4 regions of the Sporanaerobacter acetigenes DSM 13106 genome follow, and region 2 is predicted to be linked to each of the others. Evidence: riboswitches for the same ligand, from Rfam matches in the RefSeq annotation. Region 2 holds a riboswitch; each other region holds the start of a gene.
The links. A riboswitch is a leader RNA that binds a small molecule or an ion and turns the genes downstream of it on or off. The one in region 2 is predicted to bind cobalamin.
Positions count from the first base shown of each region.

Region 1: another riboswitch for cobalamin. It lies ahead of BUA21_RS07295 (ABC transporter substrate-binding protein); the one in region 2 lies ahead of BUA21_RS04495 (DUF2292 domain-containing protein).
Region 3: another riboswitch for cobalamin. It lies ahead of BUA21_RS06640 (YitT family protein); the one in region 2 lies ahead of BUA21_RS04495 (DUF2292 domain-containing protein).
Region 4: another riboswitch for cobalamin. It lies ahead of sucC (ADP-forming succinate--CoA ligase subunit beta); the one in region 2 lies ahead of BUA21_RS04495 (DUF2292 domain-containing protein).

Region 1 covers NZ_FQXR01000006.1:49,060-51,264, reverse strand. Annotated here, with positions in the region: gene BUA21_RS07300 (DUF2225 domain-containing protein) at 1-638, shown strand, start outside; cobalamin riboswitch at 685-863, shown strand; gene BUA21_RS07295 (ABC transporter substrate-binding protein) at 969-1,937, shown strand; gene BUA21_RS07290 (FecCD family ABC transporter permease) at 1,953-2,205, shown strand, end outside.
Region 2 covers NZ_FQXR01000004.1:105,796-108,000, reverse strand. Annotated here, with positions in the region: gene BUA21_RS04500 (sulfatase-like hydrolase/transferase) at 1-963, shown strand, start outside; cobalamin riboswitch at 1,093-1,279, shown strand; gene BUA21_RS04495 (DUF2292 domain-containing protein) at 1,393-1,548, shown strand; gene BUA21_RS14890 (DUF4430 domain-containing protein) at 1,642-2,205, shown strand, end outside.
Region 3 covers NZ_FQXR01000005.1:231,014-233,218, reverse strand. Annotated here, with positions in the region: gene BUA21_RS06650 (MetQ/NlpA family ABC transporter substrate-binding protein) at 1-146, shown strand, start outside; gene BUA21_RS06645 (CDIF630_02480 family spore surface protein) at 203-382, shown strand; gene BUA21_RS06640 (YitT family protein) at 436-1,287, opposite strand; cobalamin riboswitch at 1,398-1,582, opposite strand; gene nifJ (pyruvate:ferredoxin (flavodoxin) oxidoreductase) at 1,641-2,205, opposite strand, start outside.
Region 4 covers NZ_FQXR01000002.1:99,657-101,861, forward strand. Annotated here, with positions in the region: gene sucC (ADP-forming succinate--CoA ligase subunit beta) at 1-1,053, opposite strand, end outside; cobalamin riboswitch at 1,270-1,453, opposite strand; gene BUA21_RS00495 (MATE family efflux transporter) at 1,490-1,909, opposite strand; gene BUA21_RS00500 (oligosaccharide flippase family protein) at 1,941-2,205, opposite strand, start outside.

The sequences.
Region 1 (2,205 bases), on a different contig from region 2:
TAAATTGTCCAGTGTGTGGTAAAGAGTTTAAGACTAGCAAGGTAAGGCTTTCTAAACTCAGATTAGTTAAAAGAGATTCGGATTTTTTGCCTTATTATGAAGGGGAAAATCCTGTGTTTTATGGTGTGTTTGTGTGTCCACATTGTGGATATGCTGCATTAGAAGAAAATTTTAATAAAATAAATTTTCAAGGAAGAGAGACAATAAAAAAAGAGGTTTCATCTAAATGGAACGAAAGAAGTTTTTTAGGAAAGAGAACCATTGAAGAAAGTATTGCTGCATATAAACTGGCGCTATTTTGTGGAGAACTCTTGGAGGATAAAAATTATGAACTTGGAAATATATGCGTTAGATTGGGATGGCTTAATAGATTAAAAGAAGATGAGGATGAAGAAGAGAGATTTTTAAGTTTAGCTAGAGAACTTTTTAGCAATGCTTATTATAATGAACCTTTAAACAATGAATCTATGAATCCATTGACTGCAGCTTATTTGATTGGAGAAATTTCCAGAAGAATGGGAGATAGAGATGAAGCAATAAAGTGGTTCAATACGGTACTTAAGGATCCTGAAATTAAGAGTAATATTGCATTAGAAAAAATGGTTAGGGAACAATGGCAAGTAGTTAAGGAAGAATAAATGGCCTTGAATGTTTAAAAAATATTTGATATTATTTTTGAGAGCTAAATTAAATATTAAATTGGGTGTTTCTAATGAAACTTAAAAGGGAAAGTGGTGAAAATCCACTGCAGCCCCCGCTACTGTGTGTGAGGACGAATCAACAGAAGCCACTGGATTTCTGGGAAGGCGTTGATAGTAGGAAGATTCACAAGTCAGGAGACCTGCCTAAATTTAGAGCCTCGGAGGGAGGGATGTATAGAATTGTATAGTTTTTGCCCTATTCTCTAGTTACTGAGGACTAGGGTTTTATTTTTGACTAGAAAAGATCATAAAATGGAGGGAAAACTTATGAAAAAAATTAGCTCTAAAAAATTAATTGTATTATTTTTAGTTTTGGCAATGGCTTTAACTACCTTTACAGCTTGTGGCAAAACAAATTCAAATGAAGATGTAAAACAAAATGAAGAAGTAGTAGAGGAAAAGGAAAATAAAGTTCAATATCCTATGGAAGTAGAAGATCAGTTTGGAAATAAAGTGACAATAGAAAATGAACCTAAAACAATAGTTTCATTGGCTCCAAGTCATACTGAAATACTTTTTAGTCTTGGATTAGGAGATAAAATCGCAGGTGTAACTGAATACTGTGATTATCCAGAAGAAGCTAAATCAAAAGAAAAGGTTGGAAGTTTTACTGGAGTAAATATTGAAAGAATAATTGAATTAGATCCTGACATTGTATTTCAATTTGGTCCTGGCGATGAAGAAGTAAATGCAAAAATAAGAGATGCAGGAATTGTTCTTTTGTGCTATGAACCAGATTCTATTGATGAAGTCATGAATTTGATTCAAAGTATTGGCACTGTGACAAACACTGAGGATGAGGCCACAAAAGTTGTAGATGATATGAAAGCAAAAAAAGATGAAATTGTAAATAAAGTAAAAGATGAAGAAAAAGTTAAGGTGTTCTATGAAATATGGAATGATCCATTGATGGCAGCAGGTCCTGGTTCTTTTATGGATGAACTTATGACTCTAGCTGGAGGCGAAAATATAGCAAGTGATGCAGAAGGAGAATATCCACAGTTTGATATGGAACAATTAATAGAAAGAAATCCTGATGTTTATTTAGGAGCTAAAGATAGCGAAGAAAAAACTGTTGAGTCAATAAAAGAAAGACCTGGGTTTGAAAATATAAATGCTGTAAAAAATAATAGAGTGTACTTATTGGATCCAAATATAGTTTCAAGACCCGGACCAAGAATAATAGATGCATTGGAATTAGTTGCAAAGTCTATTCATCCAGATGCATTTAAATAAAAAGTAGGGATTTTTATGAGTTTAAAAAGGTCTAAAAATAAATATGCTACTATTGTTGTATCTTTGGTGCTTGCATTGATATTTTCTGTAGTGCTTTTTTCTACTATTGGGACAGCAAATATAAAAATTTTAGATACTTTTAAAATAATTGGCTCTAAGCTTCCCTTTATTGGTGGGAAAATAAATATTGATGGTATACCAGACTCTCACAAAACTATAATTCTAAAAATAAGGTTGCCTAGAGTTTTGCTTGGGGTCTTAGTTGGAG
Region 2 (2,205 bases):
GAATATCTAGATATTGATTATGATTTTGATTCTATGATGAACATCCCTCTTATAGTTCATGTACCTGGAGAAGATATAAATGAAACTGTTTCCACAGTTGGAAGTCAATTGGATTTTCTCCCTACAATACTAAATATCATGGGAATTGAAAATGAAAAGGGAATTATGTTTGGACTAGATTTGCTGAATTCGGAAGATCAAATTGTAGCTCAACAAATTCACATGAGAAAAGGTTCCTTTATAGATGATGAAAAGATGTTTGTCATGTCTAGGGATGGAATATTTGACCACAGTAGAGCCATAGATTTAAAGACTAGAAAGTCCATACCACTGGAAGAGTGTAGAGAAGGATATGGAAGAGCCATATCTGAAATAGACAAATCTAAATATATTTTAAATAATGATCTTATTGGGAGTATAATCAATGGTTCAGATGAAATAATAGCCAAAGAACCTGAAGAAAAACTAGAAATTCAAAACAAAAACACTATAGGATTTGCAGCAGATACAAAGGCTAAATTGGATGAATACTATGAAGATGGTCTTAGACTTATGGAAGTAGATTTGGAATGGACAACTGATGAAAGATTGATAGTAAATTGTGACAATGGGATGACCGTTGAAGAATTGGAACAATGGATGGAAGACCACACCGATGCCTATATAATCACAGATATGGTTGGAGATAATTCCAAAGCCATGAAATATATAAAGTACAATTTAAAAGAAGTAAAGACTAGATTCATTCCACAAGTAAAAGATATGGAAGAATACTATCTAGTATATACCAAAGGTTTCAAAAACATCATATTTAAAATACCTGATGACAAATACACAGATAAAGAAATACTAGAATTTGTAAAACTATATGATCACTTTGGAATAGCCATATCAGAATACAGAGCAAACAGGGGCCTTCTAAGGAAACTTCAAAAACAAGGCCTCACCACATATATATACTGAGACAGCGGGGACGCTGAGACAGCGGGGACGGTTCTCACTGTCGCAAAATCACCATGATAGACAAAAACCTTTGGAAAAGTATGTGTTGCCTTAAATCAAGATATGGTATATAATGGTGTTAGTTAAAAAATTGAATAAAAATATTTAGGTTCTTTGTATTGGCAAAGATTAAAAGGGAATCAGGTGAAAATCCTGAACGGACCGGCCACTGTAAATGGAGAGTGATTTTTCAATATGCCACTGAGAGTATTCTTGGGAAGGTGAAAGAGAGCTATGAACCATAAGTCAGGAGAACTGCCTAAATAAATTATCTTCATTAACCTTCTTGGATTAGGGTATTGTGATGAATATTTATAATTTTGATATTATTTTAAAGTCTTAAATTCCTTAGAGGGTTTAAGACTTTAAATTTTTAAGGGGGTTGGTTTAATGATAGATGAAAAAAATTCAACGATGGAGCTAACTAATAGGGAAAGAAAGCTCATAGAGATAATAAGAAAAACAGAGTTTGGAGAAATCAATATTATAGTTCAAGACAGTGAACCTATAAGAATCCAAGAATTAAAGAAATCAATAAAACTATAAAATATGCTGACCAGAAAACTGGAGGCACTACTTATAAAAAAGGTAGTGTTTTTTTTGTTTTCATGAAAGGAAAAGAAGTAGGAGGTTAATGATATGAAAAACAAAAAGTTTTTCTTGTTACTACTTTTGATAGCAGCAATAATAGTAGGCGGGGTTCATGTATTTGACATAATAGGTAATTACTTTTTTAATGAAGAAGCATTTGCTAAATCTAATAAACTTGAAATTGAATATTGGATAGATCCAAATGCAAAAGAAATAGAAAAAGATGAAGATAACTATTCTTTGTTAGCTCAACTTAGATCTCAAAAAAACAAAATTCATACAGAAAAACAAGAAAATATAGAAGAAATAGCAGAAATAGAATCAGAATCTAAAAATAATAAAAAATCTGTGTGGGAAAAATTATTAGAATCAAAAAAAGAAAATAAAACATCTACAAGAGATGAAGTTAAAAAAATAGCTAAAAAAGGTAAAGAAGACAATATAGATAAGGAAATAATTGAAGAAGCTGAACCAGTTAATAGTTTTCAAGAAGAAATAAAAAAAGCAATAGAGAAACAGAAAGATAAGCTAAACAAAGATAAAGGCAGCAATGAAAAAGAAAAGCAGACTACAAAAGAAGAAGAAAGACAAAAGGCTATAAAAGAGGCAAAA
Region 3 (2,205 bases), on a different contig from region 2:
ACTCTCCTTATGCAAATATTATAGCTGTGAGAAGTGGAGAAGAAAATAAAGAAAAGTTTCAGAAACTATTAAAAGTTCTTCAAAGCAAACAAGTTAAAAAATTTATTGAAAAAAAGTATGATGGTGGAGTTATTCCTGCATTTTAAAAAATTAAGTATTATTTTTTCATTGCTTGCAAATACTATGTATGAGGAGGGATAGTGTGAAAAAAAGCATAAGAATAAACAATTTTAAAGAAAGAAATATGTCTATCCCTATAGAAAATCAAAAAACTGCTGCATATTATGACATAAAGGGACTAAAACCTCAATCTAAAGTGCCAATTCCAACCTTAGAAGGAGTTCTAAGGGCTAAAGAGTGGGTAGATGAGAATGAAAAATAGGGGTGAGAAATTTCCACTCCTATTTTTCATTGAAATTTACATCTATATCTTTTTTAATCTCCAATATTTTTAAAGCCATCACCTAGTACTTCATATACATTGCTTACAGTTATAAAAGCATTTTTATCTACATCATTTATATAATTTTTCAGTCTAATAAAGTCTTTTCTGTCAACAACAGTTACGAGGACTTGTTTTTTATCTCCTGTGTATGCTCCTTCAGCATGATATAATGTTGCTCCTCTTTCCAAATCTTTAATTATATATTTTTTTATATCTTCACTACGCTTACTGACTATGCTTACTTGTTTAGATAAGTTTATTCCTTCAATAGTTGAGTCTATCACAAGACCATTTACTATAACTCCAAGTAAAGAATACATTCCCAATTCAGGTCCAAACGCAAAACCTGCTCCTATAGTTATAGCAAAATCGGAAAGCAATACTGCTTTTCCTAAATCTATTCCCCAAAACTTATTCAATATTTTTGCTATAATATCCGTACCTCCAGTAGAAGCATTTCGATTGAATACTATTCCCATACCAATAGCAGATATAAATATTCCAAAAGAAAGTTGAAGTATAATATCTTCTACTAAAGGAGCATGTATAGGTATTATTTTTTCAAACAATAATACTAAAAAAGAAGTACCTAAACTTGCATAAATAGTTTTGACACCAAAGCTCGTCCCAATAACCAAGAAAGCAACTATGAATAATACTATATTTATAATAATCATGAAAACCCCTATTGATAAAAATGGAAATACATGATTTAGAACAATTGCCAATCCATTAGCACCACCTATAGCTAAATTTCCTGGCATGAGAAAAAAATATAATCCTGCTGCTACCATAAACATTCCAATAGTTATAATAACGTAATCTTTTATTTTTTTTGACATTTTTCCACCTCCAATAATATAAAAGTCTCCTGAACTCAATGGGTTTAGGAGACATGAATACATAAAATTTTATGGCACAACTCTAAACACCCCCTATCGACCGTAGAGTTTTTGGTGCATAAATAAAGGCAGGTCTTCTGACTTTGGTTCATTAGAATTTAAAGCCTTCCCGATTATCTCAGTGGCATGTATTTTAAATTCTTCGCCATTACAGCGGCGGGACCGTACAGGATTTCCACCTGTTTCCCTTTTAAACAGAGAAACAATTCTCTGTACCTTCATCTACATATTCAATTTTATTTCAATCTAAGTATATAGATAAACATGATTTAAGTCAATAGCACTTCTATATGCTACTTGTTCTCATCAAATTTTTTATAAACTTCATACCTTTCCTTTGCATCTAATTCTGCTTTTTCATAAAGCCTTTCTGCAAATTGGGGGAAAGTATTTTCAATTTGAGAATATCTTACTTCACCCATTATGAAATCTTTAAAAGATTCCTTAGGCTCTTTTGAATCTAATATAAATGGGCTTTTTCCTTCTGGTACTAGCCTTGGATCATATCTATAAAGATGCCAATAACCTGAATCAACAGCCTTTTTTTCTTCATTTACAGTTCTACCCATTCCTGCTTTTATACCATGATTTACACAAGGTGCATAGCAAATTATCAAGGACGGTCCCCTGTAGCTTTCTGCCTCCACTATAGCCTTCAAGGTCTGATTCATATTTGCTCCCATAGATACTTGAGCAACATAAACATATCCATAGTTCATTGCCATTCTGCCTAAATCTTTCTTTTTAGTCCTCTTACCTGCTGCTGCAAATTTAGCCGCTGCAGCTGTTGGAGTCGATTTAGAAGCTTGCCCTCCAGTATTTGAATATACCTCCGTATCAAATACCAATATATTTACA
Region 4 (2,205 bases), on a different contig from region 2:
TCCTTCCAATCTAATTACAAGTGGAATATTTAATGCCAACTCTTTAGTTGCATTTACAATTCCCTTGGCAATAACATCACATTTCATTATTCCGCCAAATATATTGACAAAAATCCCCTTAACTCTGGAATCAGATATTATTATTTTAAATGCATTGGTTACATTTTCTTCTGTTGCTCCTCCTCCAACATCTAAAAAGTTTGCTGGTTCTCCCCCATAATACTTGATAGTATCCATTGTAGCCATTGCCAATCCTGCTCCATTAACTACACATCCAATATTGCCGTCCAAAGATATATATGACAATCCATACTTTGATGCTTCTATCTCTTTTTCATTTTCTTCACTTAAATCCCTATAATTACATATATCTCTATTTCTATATAGACCATTTTCATCAAAGTTCATTTTTGCATCTAAAGCTAACAATTGTTTATCTTCCGTTACTACTAAAGGATTTATTTCTAGCAGTGTACAATCTTTATCTACAAAACATTTATATAAATTCATAACAACCTCTACAAATTGATTTATCAACTCCTGTGGAATATTGATATTAAGGCCTATCCTCTTAGCTTGGAATTCTAATACTCCAAGTAATGGATCAATAGATTCTGTAAATATCATATCAGGCTTTTCTTTTGATATTTCTTCAATATCAGTTCCACCTTCTTCAGAAGCTATAAGAGTTATCTTTGACTTTTCTCTATCTAAAACAAAAGCTAAGTAGTATTCTTTAAAAATATCGCAACCTTCTTCAATCAAAACAGCCTTTACTTTCTTTCCTTTAGGCCCAGTTTGAGGTGTCACTAAGATTTTACCTATTAACTCTTTAGAATACTTCTTGACATCATCTATTGAATTTGCTATTTTTATACCTCCAGCCTTTCCCCTACCTCCAGCATGAATTTGTGATTTCACTACTGCAATATCAGTACCTATTCTCCAAGCAGCTCTCTCAGCATCTTCTGGATCATAAATAACTCTACCATTAGGTACTGGTATACAGAAGCTTCTCAATATCTCTTTTGCTTGATACTCATGAATATTCATACTTTTCCCTCCCATTTCTTGTAGTATAAAATGAAAAAACTCAGCAAAAATTTGCTGAGTTATTACCACGGGATTGTAGACATAAAGAAAAAAATCTTTCTATTGTTATAGAAAGAGCATTATTAATAATCAGATTAAGCACACATATTTAATACATATGAATAAATCATATGCTTAACCTACTTTTAATAGCATCTCCCCATCCTCGTGAGTAATAAACAGCTTTTCCCATTGGCAGGTCTCCTGACTTAAGAATAACAAACCTTAAACCTTCCCATACTTTTAAGTACAGTGGTAAACTTAAGGTTCTATCTATCACAGTGGCGGGACCGTGTCGGAATTCAACCGAACTTCCCTTTTAAACAATCATTAAGATTGTACCAAATGGTCACTATATTAAATTCTAAATAGATACTATCATGAAAAATTATAACTGTCAATTGATATGTCGAAAACGAAACTTTACTATACTTCTCAATGTAACTAAATCTAACAAAAATATAACAAAAATTCGAAGATAAAATCCAATAAAGAAACCATTAATACCAAATTTAGGGTTCCCAACAAGAAAATATACTAAAAGTAGTTGAATACTCATGCCTATCAATCGATTTATTGTTATAGCAGTATGTTTGTTTAGACCTTGAAGAATGCCAGAGAAAGTATGCTGTAGTGCCATAAATACAGTGCTATAGCTAAGAATTCGTAAATATTCTCCTACTTTTTTATCATTATATAGAAAAACAGCTAATGGTTCAGAGAAAAGTCTATAAAGAATAGATAATGGAATAGATATAATTAAGGTGATTTTAATAGCAAACAATATATCCGCTTTCATATTTCTATAGTTTTTCAAAGCCATTTGCTCAGATAAACTAGGAACAATATTAATAACCAGTGATTGTTAAGGGTCCTGCTATTTTTATTATTTGATTTAATATATCAATTGAATTTAATTGTATATAACAAGGATAAGAAGATTTTTTATTTTCCCTTTTATAAGCAAGTATTAGCCAAATTAATCCGAAAAACTCACCAATACTTATTCCACATATAGCTACTAAGACTCCAAATTCCAGTTCTACAGGATAAGAATAGTGGAGGAATCCTAAAACAATCAAAAACCTAGATACATTATTGATAATTTCAGAA